Regions from separate parts of the Enterobacter wuhouensis genome, predicted to be linked through region 4. Evidence: predicted binding sites of a transcription regulator. Region 4 holds the regulator's gene; each other region holds the start of a gene.
The links. The regulator PurR, encoded in region 4, represses purine synthesis genes. The targets are predictions, from matches to a motif close to CANGCAAACGTTTGCNTG.
Positions count from the first base shown of each region.

Region 1: a site for PurR is predicted at 1,739-1,756, ahead of purL (phosphoribosylformylglycinamidine synthase). Genes of this name have one in related genera too.
Region 2: a site for PurR is predicted at 2,437-2,454, ahead of VPX56_RS00790 (nucleobase:cation symporter-2 family protein). Genes of this name have one in related genera too.
Region 3: a site for PurR is predicted at 2,930-2,947, ahead of tusA (sulfurtransferase TusA). Genes of this name have one in related genera too.

Region 1 covers NZ_CP142124.1:3,473,811-3,477,963, reverse strand. The annotation lists gene tadA (tRNA adenosine(34) deaminase TadA) at 1-136, shown strand, start outside; gene mltF (membrane-bound lytic murein transglycosylase MltF) at 24-1,574, opposite strand; gene purL (phosphoribosylformylglycinamidine synthase) at 1,842-4,153, shown strand, end outside.
Region 2 covers NZ_CP142124.1:152,365-156,517, reverse strand. The annotation lists gene recG (ATP-dependent DNA helicase RecG) at 1-1,076, shown strand, start outside; gene gltS (sodium/glutamate symporter) at 1,079-2,281, opposite strand; gene VPX56_RS00790 (nucleobase:cation symporter-2 family protein) at 2,506-3,897, shown strand; gene VPX56_RS00785 (AsmA family protein) at 4,017-4,153, shown strand, end outside.
Region 3 covers NZ_CP142124.1:4,496,493-4,500,645, reverse strand. The annotation lists gene VPX56_RS21515 (AI-2E family transporter) at 1-179, opposite strand, end outside; partial or broken gene VPX56_RS21510 (MFS transporter) at 288-1,539, shown strand; gene VPX56_RS21505 (DcrB family lipoprotein) at 1,544-2,101, opposite strand; gene VPX56_RS21500 (7-cyano-7-deazaguanine/7-aminomethyl-7-deazaguanine transporter) at 2,174-2,839, opposite strand; gene tusA (sulfurtransferase TusA) at 3,007-3,249, shown strand; gene VPX56_RS21490 (TRAP transporter substrate-binding protein) at 3,441-4,153, shown strand, end outside.
Region 4 covers NZ_CP142124.1:2,064,471-2,068,623, reverse strand. The annotation lists gene sodB (superoxide dismutase [Fe]) at 1-486, shown strand, start outside; gene VPX56_RS09910 (MFS transporter) at 524-1,690, opposite strand; gene cydH (cytochrome bd-I oxidase subunit CydH) at 1,855-1,944, opposite strand; gene purR (HTH-type transcriptional repressor PurR) at 2,242-3,267, shown strand; gene punR (DNA-binding transcriptional activator PunR) at 3,286-4,153, opposite strand, start outside.

The DNA of each region.
Region 1 (4,153 bases), 1.4 Mb from region 4:
GGGAATGAATCACCAGGTGCAGACTATCGGTGGGGTACTTGCACCAGAGTGTTCGGGTCTGCTGAGTGACTTCTTTCGAATGCGCCGGCAGCAGAAAAAGCAACAAAAGGCAGAATTGAAGCAGCCGGGCGATTAAGTTCGTCCGGAGCAACCACCGGATAGCTTTGGGCCAACTGTTGCGCCTCTGCCGCCTCCTTTTCTTTCTCACGCAGATAGCCCACCAGGCTAATCTGGTATTTACGAATATTCTCTACGTAGGCGTACGCCTCATGCCCGCGCGCATAGCCGTAGGTGAGCTTGTTGTACCACGGCTTCTGGCTCAGCAGCGGCAGGCGCTGTTTGACATCAGACCAGCTGTCCGGGTTGCCTTTGGTTTTTGCCGTCAGCGCCCGGGCATCCAGCATATGCGCATACCCCATGTTGTAGGCCGCCAGCGCGAACCAAATCCGCTCTTCTTCCGGAACCGTCTCCGGCACTTTCGCCATCATATCCTGTAAATACTGCGCGCCGCCGCTGATGCTCTGCTCCGCATCGGTACGGTCGTTAACGCCCAGGCTCAGCGCGGTATTCTTGGTCAACATCATCAGCCCACGTACGCCCGTAGGGGAGGTGGCCTGAGCATCCCAGTGAGATTCCTGATACGAGATGGCCGCCAGCAGCTTCCAGTCAATCTCCTGGGCATACTTCTCGAATAGCGGCTGCAGGTCCGGCAGCACGCTATCCACGGCGCGCAGGAAGGTGCGGGTATCGACGTAGTCGAAATCATCCCCGTGTCCGAGGTATTTCTCTTCCAGGCGTGCCAGCGTGCCGTCTTCATTGATGGTGTTATAGAAGTCGAGCATGGCCGCAGAGAGGGTCTGATCGCTGTCCAGCTGGGTAAACCAGGTGACCGGCTGTTCGTCCGTCACGTCCAGCGCCACGGCGATTTCCGGGTGTACGCGCTGGAACAGGCTGATCGCCACCGAATCGGCAATGGTGTAGGGCAGCTTCTTGTCCTTTACCTGATCCAGCAGTTCGGTGGTGCCGAGTTTGGGATCGACCGTCCAGCCCAGGTCAGGATACTTTTTCTCTTTAAGGGCGCGCAGGTCGTCAATCACAACGTGGCCGGGGGCAATCGTCAGCTGTTGCTCATTGATGGTGGCCAGCGTGCGGGGGCGCAGGCTGCCGACGCGGTACACCAGCTGCTGCGATACGGAGTAGTAGGTCGGGCCGGGCTGATAGTTCTTGCTGCGTTCGGTGTTGTACACCAGCCCGGCTGCCAGAATGTCCGCCTCATCGTTATCCAGGTCATCGAAGAGCTGGTTAATGTTCTGACGCACGGTGACTTTCAGCTTCACGCCCAGGTAATCAGCAAACTGTTGGGCCAGCTCATAATCCAGACCAATGGTTTTGCCGTTGATGTCGCTGTAGATCAGCGGAGAGGAAAGAGTACTGACGCGCAGCTCCCCCCGCTCCTGAATGGCGGCGATACGGTTTTCGGCCTTGCCGAACCAGGGGATAGAAGGCCAGAGGGCCACTGCCAGCAGCAACGTCACAATGCCGATGAGCAGATAATTAATCTTTAATTTTTTCAATTAGTTAATTCTCTGCGACGCCGGTTGCCTCAGTATGCTGTAGCCATGTTAAGAATAAGGTTTGCCATTGATTGAGCGGCATTTTGCGCAAACTTGCGGCAGTTGGCAACCAATTAGAGAGACAGGTCACATCTATTGTTAAACGTCTTTGCAAATTTTATTTCGACGCAAACGGTTTCGTCAACGCGCAGGATTCTCTATAATGACGCCCGTTTTCCCCCCTTGCGCACACTGTAAGCGCCCCGGCGCTTCGAAGACGAGAGACTTATGATGGAAATTCTGCGTGGTTCGCCTGCACTGTCTGCCTTCCGTATCAACAAACTGCTGGCACGTTTTCAGGCAGCCGACCTTCCGGTAAGCAATATTTACGCTGAGTATGTCCATTTTGCTGACCTGAATGCCCCCCTGAATGCAGAGGAGCGCGAACAGCTGGAACGCCTGCTCAAGTACGGCCCAAGCCTGAGCAGCCACACGCCAACCGGCAAGCTGATCCTGGCGACGCCGCGTCCGGGCACCATCTCCCCCTGGTCTTCCAAAGCCACCGACATCGCCCACAACTGTGGCCTGAACCAGATTAACCGTCTGGAACGCGGCGTGGCGTACTACGTGGAAGCCTCTACCCTGAGTGAAGCGCAGTGGCAGGCGGTTGCGGCTGAACTGCACGATCGCATGATGGAGAGCGTGTTTGCCTCGCTGGACGACGCGCAGCAGCTCTTCTCGCACCATCAGCCTGCGCCGGTACAGAGCGTGGACCTGCTGGGGCAGGGCCGTCAGGCGCTGATTGACGCCAACCTGCGTCTCGGCCTGGCGCTGGCAGAAGATGAAATCGACTACCTGCAGGATGCGTTTGTTAAGCTCAACCGTAACCCGAACGACATCGAACTCTACATGTTCGCGCAGGCTAACTCTGAGCACTGCCGCCACAAGATTTTCAACGCCGACTGGATTATTGACGGCGAACAGCAGCCGAAGTCGCTGTTCAAAATGATCAAAAACACCATGGAACAAACCCCTGACCACGTGCTGTCTGCCTATAAAGACAACGCCGCGGTAATGGAAGGTTCCGAGGTGGGCCGCTTCTTCGCCGATCGCGAAGCAGGGCGCTATGACTTCCATCAGGAGCCTGCGCATATCCTGATGAAGGTGGAAACCCACAACCACCCGACGGCGATCTCTCCGTGGCCGGGTGCGGCGACCGGCTCCGGCGGTGAAATCCGTGACGAAGGTGCGACCGGTCGCGGCGCTAAACCTAAAGCGGGTCTGGTCGGTTTCTCCGTTTCCAACCTGCGCATCCCGGGCTTTGAACAGCCGTGGGAAGAAGACTTCGGCAAGCCAGAACGCATTGTGACCGCGCTGGATATCATGACCGACGGGCCTTTGGGCGGCGCGGCATTTAACAACGAATTTGGTCGTCCGGCGCTGAACGGTTACTTCCGTACCTACGAAGAGAAAGTGGACAGCCACAACGGCGAAGAGCTGCGCGGCTACCACAAGCCGATCATGCTGGCGGGCGGGATCGGCAACATCCGCGCCGATCACGTGCAGAAAGGCGAGATCGTCGTCGGCGCGAAGCTGATCGTGCTCGGCGGCCCGGCGATGAACATCGGCCTGGGCGGCGGGGCGGCATCTTCAATGGCCTCCGGCCAGTCTGATGCCGATCTCGACTTCGCCTCCGTACAGCGCGACAACCCGGAGATGGAGCGTCGCTGCCAGGAAGTGATCGACCGCTGCTGGCAGCTGGGCGATGCCAACCCGATTCTGTTCATCCACGACGTGGGCGCGGGCGGTCTGTCCAACGCCATGCCGGAGCTGGTGAGCGACGGCGGACGCGGCGGTCGCTTCAACCTGCGCGACATCCTGAACGATGAGCCGGGCATGAGCCCGCTGGAAATCTGGTGTAACGAATCCCAGGAACGCTACGTGCTGGCGGTTGCAGCCGATCAGCTGCCGCTGTTTGACGAGCTGTGCCGCCGCGAGCGCGCGCCGTATGCCGTCATCGGTGAAGCGACCGAAGAGCAGCACCTCTCCCTAAGCGACACCCATTTCGACAACCAGCCTATCGACCTGCCGCTGGACGTCCTGCTCGGCAAAACGCCGAAGATGACCCGCGACGTTACAACCCGCAAAGCGGCGGGCAAAGCGCTGGATCGCCAGGGCATTACCGTGGCAGAGGCGGTTAATCGCGTGCTGCACCTGCCTGCCGTGGCAGAGAAAACCTTCCTGGTGACCATCGGCGACCGTACCGTGACCGGTATGGTATCGCGCGATCAGATGGTCGGCCCGTGGCAGATCCCGGTGGCGAACTGCGCCGTGACTACCGCGAGCCTCGACAGCTACTACGGCGAAGCGATGGCCCTGGGCGAACGTACCCCGGTGGCGCTGCTGGACTTCGCGGCTTCCGCCCGTCTTGCGGTCGGTGAAGCGCTGACCAACATCGCCGCGACGCAGATTGGCGACATCAAACGCATCAAGCTCTCCGCAAACTGGATGGCCGCAGCCGGTCATCCTGGCGAAGATGCTGGCCTGTATGAAGCCGTGAAGGCGGTAGGCGAGGAGCTGTGTCCAGCCCTCGGCCTGAC
Region 2 (4,153 bases), 1.9 Mb from region 4:
ACTTCCGCGCCTGGTTTGCGCCGCTAGGGATTGAAGTGGGCTGGCTCGCCGGGAAGCAAAAAGGCAAAGCGCGCCTTGCGCAACAGGACGCTATCGCCAGTGGCCAGGTGCAGATGATTGTCGGCACCCACGCCATCTTCCAGGAGCAGGTGCAGTTTAGCGGCCTCGCGCTGGTGATCATCGATGAACAGCACCGCTTTGGCGTGCATCAGCGTCTGGCATTGTGGGAAAAAGGTCTGCAGCAGGGCTTCCACCCGCACCAGCTGATCATGACCGCCACGCCGATTCCGCGCACCCTGGCGATGACCGCCTACGCCGATCTGGATACCTCCACCATCGACGAACTTCCGCCTGGCCGCACGCCGGTCACCACCGTTGCCATTCCGGATACGCGCCGCAGCGAGATCATCGAACGCGTGCGCAACGCCTGCACCCACGAAGGGCGACAGGCATATTGGGTATGTACGTTGATTGAAGAGTCCGAGCTGCTGGAAGCGCAGGCCGCTGAAGCAACGTGGGAAGAGCTAAAGCTGGCGCTGCCGGAACTGAACGTTGGCCTGGTGCACGGGCGAATGAAGCCCGCCGAGAAACAGGCGGTAATGCAGTCATTCAAGCAGGGTGGTTTGCATTTGCTGATTGCCACCACGGTTATCGAAGTGGGCGTGGATGTACCGAATTCCAGCCTGATGATCATCGAAAACCCGGAACGTCTGGGCCTGGCGCAGCTCCACCAGCTTCGCGGGCGCGTGGGCCGCGGCGCGGTAGCCTCCCACTGCGTGCTGCTCTACAAAGCTCCGCTGTCGAAAACCGCGCAGATGCGTTTGCAGGTGCTGCGCGACAGCAACGACGGTTTTGTGATTGCGCAAAAAGATCTGGAGATCCGTGGCCCCGGCGAACTGCTCGGCACGCGCCAGACGGGTAACGCGGAATTTAAAGTGGCAGATTTACTGCGCGATCAGGCCATGATCCCCGAAGTTCAACGCCTTGCGCGCCATATCCATGAACGCTACCCCGAGCAGGCGGCAGCGTTAATTGAGCGCTGGATGCCGGAAACCGAGCGCTATTCCAACGCCTGATTTCAGGCAAATATCGGCAGCATCAGGTACAGCTTGATCACCAGCGCGTTGACGATATCAATGAAGAACGCCCCGACCATCGGAACCACCAGAAACGCCATATGAGAAGGCCCAAAGCGTTCAGTGATCGCCTGCATGTTCGCGATGGCCGTTGGCGTTGCCCCCAGACCGAACCCGCAGTGGCCTGCCGCCAGCACCGCCGCATCGTAGTTTTTGCCCATCATGCGCCAGGTGACAAAAATCGCGTACAGCGCCATAAACACCGTTTGCACCGCGAGAATTGCAACCATCGGCAGCGCCAGCGATGCCAGTTCCCACAGCTTGAGGCTCATCAACGCCATCGCCAGGAACAGTGACAGACAGACGTTTCCCAGTACGGAAACCGCACGTTCAAACACGCGGTAGAAGCCCATCAGCGCCAGGCCGTTGCTCAGGATCACCCCGATAAACAGCACGCAGACGAACGTTGGCAGCTCAAATGCCGATCCTGCCAGCCATTGCGCAACCACTTTGCCGACCGTCAGGCAGATGGCAATCATGGCGATGGTTTCAATCAGCACCAGAGAGGTGATAGTGCGTCCGACGTCCGGTTTCTCAAACGCAGTCGGCACCAGCTCATCATCCGGACGACCGTCTGGCGTGGAGGAGTGTTTCACCAGATACCTCGCCACCGGGCCCCCTATCAATCCGCCCAGCACCAGGCCGAAGGTCGCGCAGGCCATCGCCACTTCCGTTGCGTTTTCAAAACCGTAGCGCTCAATAAACAGCTTGCTCCATGCCGCCCCGGTCCCGTGTCCGCCTGACAGCGTGATTGACCCCGCGAGCAGCCCCATCAGCGGGTCTAACCCCAGCAGGGATGCCATGCCGATACCGATGGCGTTTTGCATCAATAACAGCCCAACAACCACAATCAGGAACACGCCGAGCACTTTTCCGCCAGCGCGCAGGCTCGCCAGGTTAGCATTCAGGCCGATGGTGGCGAAGAAGGCCAGCATCAGCGGATCTTTCAGGGACATGTCAAAATCGATTTCCCAACCCATGCTTTTTTTCAGCACCAGCAGGGCCAGCGCCACCAGCAGGCCGCCGGCAACGGGTTCAGGAATGGTGTACTTTTTGAAAAGGGAAACACTGTGCACCAGCTTACGGCCCAGCAGTAAGACCAGCGTTGCGGCAACAAGGGTCGACAACGTATCAAGATGAATCATAGTAGGCTCCTTTATGCGCGTGTTCCATGCACACGCGGCGTTATCCTGGGCCGGCTTGCGCTCCTCATAAGACACCGGCGCGAAAAGTGTAATTTTTTTTTCGTGTGCATTGTAGAAAACCCGCCCACACCAGCAGATTTTCTTCTCTTTTTTTGCTGGCAATCGTTTGCTTTTACCAGGTGGTCAGATAAAATGCCCGCTTTTCCACCGTGGGATTGCCGCAGATGTCCGTTAACACCGTAGAGTCCGCCGATGCGCAACCGATTGCGCACAAGCACAACAGCGAATTGATTTACCGCCTTGAAGACCGCCCGCCGCTGCCGCAGACGCTGTTTGCCGCCTGCCAGCACCTGCTGGCGATGTTTGTTGCGGTGATCACCCCCGCGCTGCTGATTTGTCAGGCGCTTGGCTTACCGGCTCAGGACACGCAGCACATCATCAGCATGTCTCTCTTTGCCTCCGGCGTGGCTTCTATTATTCAAATTAAAGCCTGGGGTCCGGTGGGGTCTGGACTGCTGTCGATTCAGGGTACGAGCTTTAACTTCGTGGCACCGCTGATCATGGGCGGCACGGCGCTGAAAACCGGCGGCGCGGACGTGCCGACCATGATGGCGGCGCTGTTCGGCACGCTGATGCTGGCCAGCTGCACGGAGATGGTGATCTCCCGCGTTCTGCACCTGGCGCGCCGCGTGATCACTCCGCTGGTGTCCGGCGTGGTGGTGATGATTATCGGCCTGTCGCTGATTCAGGTGGGCCTTACCTCCATCGGTGGCGGGTATGCGGCAATGAGCGACCACACCTTTGGCGCACCGAAAAACCTGCTGCTGGCAGGCGTGGTGCTGGCAATCATCATTCTGCTTAACCGCCAGCGTAACCCCTACCTGCGCGTAGCATCCCTGGTGATCGCGATGGCGGCCGGTTATCTGATGGCCTGGGCGCTGGGCATGCTGCCGGAGAATACCGCGCCGACGAATGCTGCGCTGATTACTATCCCAACGCCGCTGTACTATGGTTTGGGCATCGACTGGGGCCTGCTGCTTCCGCTGATGCTGGTCTTTATGATCACCTCGCTGGAAACCATCGGTGATATCACCGCAACGTCCGACGTCTCTGAACAGCCGGTCTCTGGCCCCCTGTACATGAAGCGCCTGAAGGGCGGCGTGCTGGCAAACGGCCTGAACTCGTTTGTTTCCGCGGTATTCAATACCTTCCCGAACTCCTGCTTCGGCCAGAACAACGGCGTGATCCAGCTGACCGGCGTTGCCAGCCGTTACGTTGGCTTTGTGGTGGCGCTGATGCTGATTGTCCTCGGCCTGTTCCCGGCGGTGAGCGGCTTCGTGCAGCACATTCCTGAGCCGGTGCTCGGCGGCGCGACGCTGGTGATGTTCGGGACCATCGCGGCCTCCGGCGTGCGCATCGTCTCCCGCGAGCCGCTGAATCGTCGCGCGATCATGATTATCGCGCTGTCGCTGGCGGTCGGTCTGGGCGTATCCCAGCAGCCTCTAATCCTGCAGTTTGCGCCAGATTGGGTGAAAAACCTGCTCTCTTCCGGCATTGCTGCGGGCGGTATTACGGCCATCGTGCTGAACCTTGTTTTCCCGCCTGAAAAAAACTGATCGTCATCACGGCAGGCAGTCAATGCCTGCCGTGACATCTAATTACACCATTCCCGCCTTGAGCATTGCGCATAAATCGTGCATAACTCCCTTATGTGCGTTTTGCGGGATGGAAGACCATGAAATTTATTGGAAAGCTGCTTGTCTATCTTCTTATCGCCCTGCTCGTGGTGGTGCTGGCGTTCTATATTCTGCTCCAGACCCGCTGGGGCGCGTCGCAGGTCAGCAATTGGATAACCGTTAACACCGATTACGA
Region 3 (4,153 bases), 2.4 Mb from region 4:
CTGACGCCCCGGCGCAAAAACCAGGTCACCAGCGGGTTGAGGACAATGGCGAAAAAGAGCGCCAGCAGGAGCTGAACGATTATGTCGGCGGCAGCATGGATACCCGCGAGGATAACCACAAGGCAGGCGAGTTTTAAGAGGATGTGAAGACCTGCTTTGTCGGTCTGGTTGGGTATCATGCTTTTTCCTTAGTGAGTTAGCCCGTTAAGTGTAGTGCGCGGGCTCCGCTTCGTCTGGGCGGCTATTCTGAAAGTCACTGCTGATTTTCTCATCCGGTCGTGGTAATAGTGAAACACTGTTGTAAAAATCCAGGTATAACCCATGCCCGAACCTGCCGCCGAACCGGCGCTGAGCGGATTGCGCCTCAATCTGCGCATTGTCTCCGTCGTTATTTTTAATTTTGCCAGCTATCTGACGATTGGCCTGCCGCTGGCGGTCCTGCCGGGGTACGTCCACGACGTGATGGGCTATAGCGCCTTCTGGGCGGGGCTGGTGATCAGCCTGCAGTATTTCGCCACCCTGATGAGCCGCCCCCATTCCGGTCGCTATGCCGATCTCTTTGGTCCAAAAAGCATTGTCGTCGTGGGGCTTTGCGGCTGTTTTCTGAGCGGGCTGAGCTACTTTCTGGCGGCCACCGCCGGCCACTGGCCGCTGGTTAGCCTGACGCTGCTGTGCCTGGGACGCGTGATTCTGGGCGTCGGGCAAAGCCTCGCGGGCACCGGCTCAACGCTGTGGGGCGTGGGCGTCGTGGGCGCGCCGCATATCGGCAGGGTGATCTCGTGGAACGGGATTGTGACCTACGGCGCGATGGCGATCGGCGCGCCGCTGGGCGTGGTGTGTTATGCGTATGGTGGATTGTACGGCCTGTCCATCACCATTATGGCCGTTGCGCTGCTGGCGATCCTGCTGGCGCTGCCGCGCCCGAAGGTGAAGGCCAGCAAGGGCAAGCCGCTGCCGTTTCGCGCGGTGCTCGGGCGCGTCTGGCCCTACGGTATGGCGCTCGCACTTGCCTCCGCGGGCTTCGGCGTGATTGCCACCTTCATAACCCTTTTCTACGATGCGAAAGGCTGGGACGGCGCGGCCTTTGCCTTAACGCTGTTTAGCTGCGCGTTTGTGGGCGCACGCCTGCTGTTCCCGAACGGAATTAATCGCCTGGGCGGGCTGAACGTCGCCATGATCTGCTTTGCCGTCGAAATCGTTGGGCTGCTGCTCACCGGTATCGCCAGCGCGCCCTGGATGGCGAAAATCGGGGTGTTCCTCGCAGGCGCAGGCTTCTCGCTGGTCTTCCCGGCGCTGGGCGTAGTAGCGGTGAAGGCCGTGCCGCAGCAAAACCAGGGCTCTGCGCTGGCAACCTACACCGTGTTTATGGATATGTCGTTGGGCATTACCGGGCCGCTGGCCGGGCTGGTGATGGCCTGGGCGGGGGTGCCGGTTATCTACCTTGCGGCGGCGGGGCTGGTGGCGATTGCGCTGATGCTGACGTGGCGGTTAAAAAAATGGCCCCCGGCGCAAGCGCCGGAGGCCACGTCATCCTCGTGAAGCGTTACTGAATGACGAGGGTGTTGATGATGTTTTCAGCTGCGGTCTGCGCTTTCTGCTGATCGTCTGCTGGCAGGGTGATCTGGATGGTCAGCAGCTTGTTATCCACTTTGCCCAGCACCACGGATGAGTATGCGGTCTGGCCCTTGGCGGAGATGATGCTGTCCAGCTGTTGCAGGGTATGGCCTTTCAGTTCGATGGACTTGTTGGTCACGACCTGCAGCTGCGGGTCGCGGCTGCGCTGCTGATCTTCAAGGCGTTTAGACAGCACGCCCAGCTCTTCGCTGGTGTCGTCGCCCACAATCACAATCACGGCTTTCTGACCCGTAGCATCGGAATAGACGTGCATGTTGTTCGCCTGCGTACCCAGCTTGCCGCTCTGGTCGGTCATATCTGCCGGCAGAGAGAAACTGAGTTTGCCGTCCAGCAGGCTCACCGGCTGACCGGTCGCGTTGCTCTCTGCAGACGCGCCCTGAGCAGGCGTTTTGGTGTCGCTGTTATCACAGGCTGCAAGGCCAACAACCAGCAGGCCAATCCCGACATATTTAACCAGATTGCGCATTGACTTCTTCCTTTCGATAAACGGCCATAGCGGCTCATTCGCCCATCTTATCACAACTGATAAAGCGAACCCTTAACCTGCCTGCAATGCCGTGATTTCAGATTTATCTGCCAGTCTTTTCAGCAGCATATTCAACAGCACGCCGTACATCGGCAGGAAGAACGCAATGCTGATAAGCACCTTGAAGCAGTAGTCCACCAGGGCGATCTCCATCCAGTGTTCGGCCATAAAGGCATCCGGGCTGCGCCAGAAGGCGATGAAGAAGAAGGCCAGCGTATCGCTCACGTTACCGAACAGCGTGGAGGCCGTTGGCGCCATCCACCAGCGGTGGTTCTGACGCAGGCGATTAAAGACGTGTACGTCGAGGATTTGCCCCAGGGCGTAGGCCATAAAGCTGGCGGCGGCGATACGGGCAACAAACAGGTTGAAGTGCATCAGCGCCTCAAAGCCCTGCCAGCTTCCCATGTAAAACAGGGAAGAGATGCCGTAGGAGATAAACAGCGCCGGGAGCATCACCGCGAAGATAATGCGGCGCGCCAGCGGTGCGCCAAAGATACGCACGGTCAAATCGGTGGCGAGGAAAATAAACGGAAAACTGAACGCGCCCCAGGTGGTATGGAAACCAAAAATGGAGATTGGGAGCTGCACTAGATAGTTGCTGGAGGTGATCACCAGCAGATGAAAAAGCGATAGCCAGAACAACGCTTTTACGCGCTGCGATTGGGAAAACTGCGTCATATTGTGACCTTTTTGAGAGTTGGGGTGAGGGAACCCAATAAAATCGGCTGCATGATACTGCTTTCATTCGTCTTTGCAATGGTTGATTTTCACGCAATCGTTAACCTGGTTTGCTTTGACGCTGGCGGGGCGTAAACTACAGCCGTTTTATTATCATCGAGAAGCCCATGACCGACCTGTTTTCCAGCCCAGACCACACCCTTGACGCCCAGGGCCTCCGCTGCCCGGAGCCGGTAATGATGGTGCGCAAAACCGTGCGCAACATGCAGACCGGCGAAACGCTGCTGATTATCGCCGACGATCCGGCCACTACCCGCGATATTCCCGGTTTTTGTACGTTTATGGAACACGAGCTGGTGGCGCAGGAAACGGACGCGTTGCCGTACCGGTATGTGATTCGAAAGGGGTAAGTGCGGCAAGATGCCCTCACCCCGACCCTCTCCCACGGGGAGAGGGAGAAAACCTTTCTAAACCATCGTTTCAAAATTTCGCGCTTTTGTGAGGCGCTTCACCTCCGCTTTTCCAGCCGTAGTCTAATTTTTAAGCGTATAAAAATAAAACGCCGTTTTAACGCTTACCTCACTACCCTGGAGTTGACTCGATGAAAACGACCCTCAAGCCGTTACTGGCCGCGCTGTGTCTGTCAGCATTTGCCTGTTCCGTTTCTGCCCAAACCATTAAAGCTGCCGATGTGCACCCCGAAGGCTACCCGAACGTGGTGGCGGTTCAGCACATGGGTGAAAAGCTCAAGCAGCAAACCGACGGCAAGCTGGAGATTAAGGTCTTCCCCGGCGGCGTGCTCGGGGATGAAAAGCAGATGATCGAGCAGGCGCAGATGGGGGCCATCGACATGATCCGCGTCTCCATGGCGCCGGTTGCCGCCATCCTGCCGGATATCGAAGTCTTTACGCTGCCGTACGTGTTCCGCGACGAAGACCACATGCACAAGGTGATCGACGGCGATATCGGCAAGCAGATCGGCGACAAGCTGACCGCGAACCCGAAATCGAAGCTGGTGTTCCTTGGCTGGATGGACTCCGGCACCCGCAACCTGATCACCAAAGAGCCGATCGTCAAACCGGACGATCTGAAAGGGAAAAAAATCCGCGTACAGGGTAGCCCGGTGGCGCTCGCCACGCTGAAGGATATGGGGGCAAACTCGGTGGCGATGGGCGTGAGCGAGGTCTACAGCGGGATGCAGACCGGCGTGATCGACGGCGCGGAGAACAATCCGCCAACCTTTATCGCCCATAACTACATGCCGGTCGCCAAAAACTACACCCTGAGCGGCCACTTTATCACCCCGGAAATGCT
Region 4 (4,153 bases):
CAGACCTACGTCACCAACCTGAACAATCTGATTAAAGGCACCGACTTTGAAGGCAAAACGCTGGAAGAGATCGTACGCAGTTCAGAGGGTGGCGTGTTCAACAACGCCGCGCAGGTGTGGAACCACACCTTCTACTGGCACTGCCTGGCCCCGAATGCGGGTGGAGAACCAACCGGTGAGCTGGCTGCCGCCATTAACGCCGCGTTCGGCAGCTTCGCTGATTTCAAAGCGAAGTTTACCGATGCCGCCATCAAGAACTTCGGTTCTGGCTGGACCTGGCTGGTAAAAGAAGCCGACGGCAAGCTGGCTATCGTCTCTACCTCTAACGCGGGTACGCCGCTGACCACCAGCGCAACGCCGCTGATGACCGTAGACGTGTGGGAACACGCTTACTACATTGATTATCGCAACGCGCGTCCTAACTATCTGGAGCACTTCTGGGCGCTGGCAAACTGGGAATTTGTAGCGAAGAACTTCGCTGCGTAAGAGACTCGCAGAAGGGTTCGCCCTTCTGCGTTTTGATTTACTCTGCGGTGCACACCGCGTCAGGCTGATGACGGCCCGACGCCAGCACCAGCAGCAGACCCAGCGCGGCAATGACTGCCCCCATCACCGGCACAACGCTGTACCCCAGACCGCCAGAGATTACCGCCCCACCCGCCGCGGCACCCAGGGCATTGCCCAGGTTGAATGCACCGATATTGACAGAAGACGAGAGGCCCGGCGCTTCGTGCGCGACGCGCATCACGCGCATCTGCAGCGGAGGCACCACCGCGAAGGTCGCCGCGCCCCAGACAACCATCGCCACTGCCGCACCGACTTCGCTACGCGCCAGCCAGGGGATCGCCACCATAATGACGATCAGCAGCATTAAAAAGCCTTTGAGCGTGCCGCTAACAGAGCGGTCGGCCAGCCTGCCGCCCAGATAGTTACCGAGAGAGAAGCCCACGCCTATCAGCACCAGCATCGCGGTAATAAAGAGCGGCGTTGCATGAGTGATATCGTGCAGCACAGGGGAAATATAGGTGTAGAGCGTAAACATCGCCCCAGCGCCGAGAACGGTTGTCAGCAGTGCGGAGAGCACCTGTGGGCGTACCAGCACCGACAGCTCTTTACGCACGTCAGGGCGTTCGCCTGCGCTCCCTTTTGGCAGAGAGAAGAACAGCGCCACCATCGCCACCACGCCCAGCCCGGCGGTCGCAAGGAATGACATACGCCAGCCGATCGCTTCCCCAAGCCAGGTAGCCGCAGGTACGCCGCCGATGTTGGCTATCGTCAGCCCCATAAACATGGTGGCGACCGCGCTGGCCTGCTTGTGCTTTGGCACCACGCTTGCGGCTACAACGGAGCCCAGGCCAAAGAACGCGCCGTGGTTAAGACTGGTCAGGATACGCGACAGCATCAGCGTGGTGTAATCCGGCGCAATGGCGGAGAGCACGTTGCCCAGCGTAAAAATCGCCATCAGGAATATCAGCGCGTTGCGGCGCGCGCGGTGAGAAAGCAGCAGCGTCATCAAGGGAGCCCCCACCATCACGCCGATCGCATAGGCGCTGATCAGCATACCGGCAGCCGGGATTGAGACGTCTACGCCCCGGGCGATAACGGGCAGTAACCCCATAGGGGAGAATTCAGTGGTGCCGATCCCAAAAGCGCCAATCGCCAGGGCCAGCAGAGGAAAATTGATTTTCATGGGTCAACTCCGGATGCCGTGTCGGAGTGCGACACAGGAATAAGAAGTCAAAAGCATGACATCAATCACAAAAAATGAGAAGTTAACATTTTGGCAAAAGATTTTTGCCGGAGAAGTAACAATCGGGGCAAGTTCGGAGAGAGCAAGCGCTCCCCCCGATTAAATCAGTGCAGTACAGCCGTCAGACCCGCAGCAACAATCAGAGCCAGCACGATAACGGTGGTGGTCAGCGAAAACTTAAGATCGGTACTCATCAATTTTTCTCCTTTTAATCACCCTACGAAAAGTGAGCTTGCTCATTTTTACACAGTTTACGTCAAAAATCTTCCAGGATTTAAACTGATATCCACTTTAGCTCTTCCCCTTTTCATCAAGATAGGACAAAATTCCACGCTAAATTTATTAGCGTACCGGCCATTGACCCCCTCCTGACGTCCTGTGTCGTTTTCCCGGCGTGTCGCAATTCCAGATTGCGTAATAAGGGTGAGAGAAGGCAAACGTTTACCTTCATGTTTTTCAGGAGCTTAGGATATGGTCTGGAGTGACATTTAATGGCAACAATAAAAGACGTAGCAAAACGCGCAAACGTTTCCACTACAACCGTATCACATGTAATTAACAAAACCCGCTTTGTTGCTGAAGAGACGCGCAATGCGGTCTGGGCCGCTATCAAGGAACTGCACTACTCGCCGAGTGCGGTGGCGCGCAGCCTGAAGGTGAATCACACCAAATCTATCGGCCTGCTGGCTACCAGCAGCGAAGCGGCCTATTTTGCCGAGATTATCGAAGCGGTTGAGAAAAACTGCTTCCAGAAAGGCTATACCCTCATTCTGGGGAACGCGTGGAACAACATTGAAAAACAGCGTGCCTATCTGTCGATGATGGCGCAAAAGCGCGTCGATGGCCTTCTGGTCATGTGTTCCGAGTACCCGGAGTCCGTGCTTTCCATGCTGGAAGAGTACCGCCACATTCCGATGGTGGTGATGGACTGGGGCGAAGCGCGAGCCGACTTCACCGACTCGGTGATTGATAACGCGTTTGAAGGCGGCTACATGGCAGGCCGTTACCTGGTGGAACGCGGCCACCGCGAGATTGGCGTGATCCCAGGCCCGCTGGAGCGAAATACCGGCGCAGGCCGTCTGGCCGGCTTTATGAAAGCCATGGAAGAAGCGCTCATCACCGTGCCGGAAAACTGGATCGTGCAGGGTGACTTTGAGCCAGAATCGGGCTATCGCGCCATGCAGCAAATTGTCTCCCAGCAGCACCGCCCGACTGCGGTCTTCTGCGGTGGGGATATCATGGCAATGGGTGCCCTCTGCGCGGCGGACGAGCTGGGTCTGCGCGTGCCGCAGGATATTTCCGTGATCGGGTATGACAACGTGCGTAACGCCCGCTTCTTTACGCCGGCGCTGACCACTATCCACCAGCCGAAAGATTCGCTGGGCGAAACGGCCTTCAACATGCTGATGGACAGGATCGTCAACAAGCGTGAAGAATCCCAGTCCATCGAGGTCCACCCGCGCCTTATCGAGCGCCGTTCCGTTGCGGATGGCCCGTTCCGCGACTACCGTCGTTAATCGTTTTACGGGAGCCAGCTACGCTGGCTCCCGTAACCACTCCCGATTAAGCGTTTCGCTGTCGCCCAGGTAATCCAGCAGCCAGGCCATTGCGGGCGACACGTCATTTTGCTGCCAGGTCAGGCAGCAGGCCGCATCCGGGAACGGGTTCTCCAGCGTAAGCGCCACCCATTCTCCGGTATCGATACGCGGACGCGCAAAATGAACCGGCACCATTCCCACGCACAAACCGGCGGAAAGGCAGGTTGCTGAGGATCCCCAGTCAGGGGCAACGACGCGACGCTGGTTGTCCAGCAGCCAGGTAATACGCTTCGGCAGCGAGCGCGACGTATCCTCAAGCACCAGCGACGGCCAGCTGCGCAGCGTGTCGTCGCTCAGCGGCCCTTCCATCGCCGCCAGCGGATGATGGCTCGCCACCACGCAGTTCCAGCTCAGCATGCCCATATCACGAAACGCATAGCGTCCGCCCACGGGGATCGCCTGCGTTGCGCCAATCGCCATCTCTGCCCTGCCGTCTGCCAGCGCGTCCCAGACGCCGTTGAACACCTCCTGCGACACGCGCAGCTCGACGTCCGAAAAATGGCGATAGAAATCAACAACCATCTGCCGCGTACGTTCGGGTTTGACGATGTTATCCACGGCGATTGAAAGATGCCCCCGCCAGCCATTGGCAATCTGCTGGCACTGTTCGCGGGTGATCTGCATTTTTTTGATAACAGACCGCCCTTCTTTCAAAAACCACGCGCCGGCTGGCGTTAACTCAACGTCCCGATGCCGTCGTTCAAACAGGGGAACCGCCAGCCACTCCTCCAGCTGACGCACGGTGTAGCTGATGGCCGAAGGGACGCGGTGTAGCTCCTGCGCCGCGCCGGTAAAGCTGCCGTTG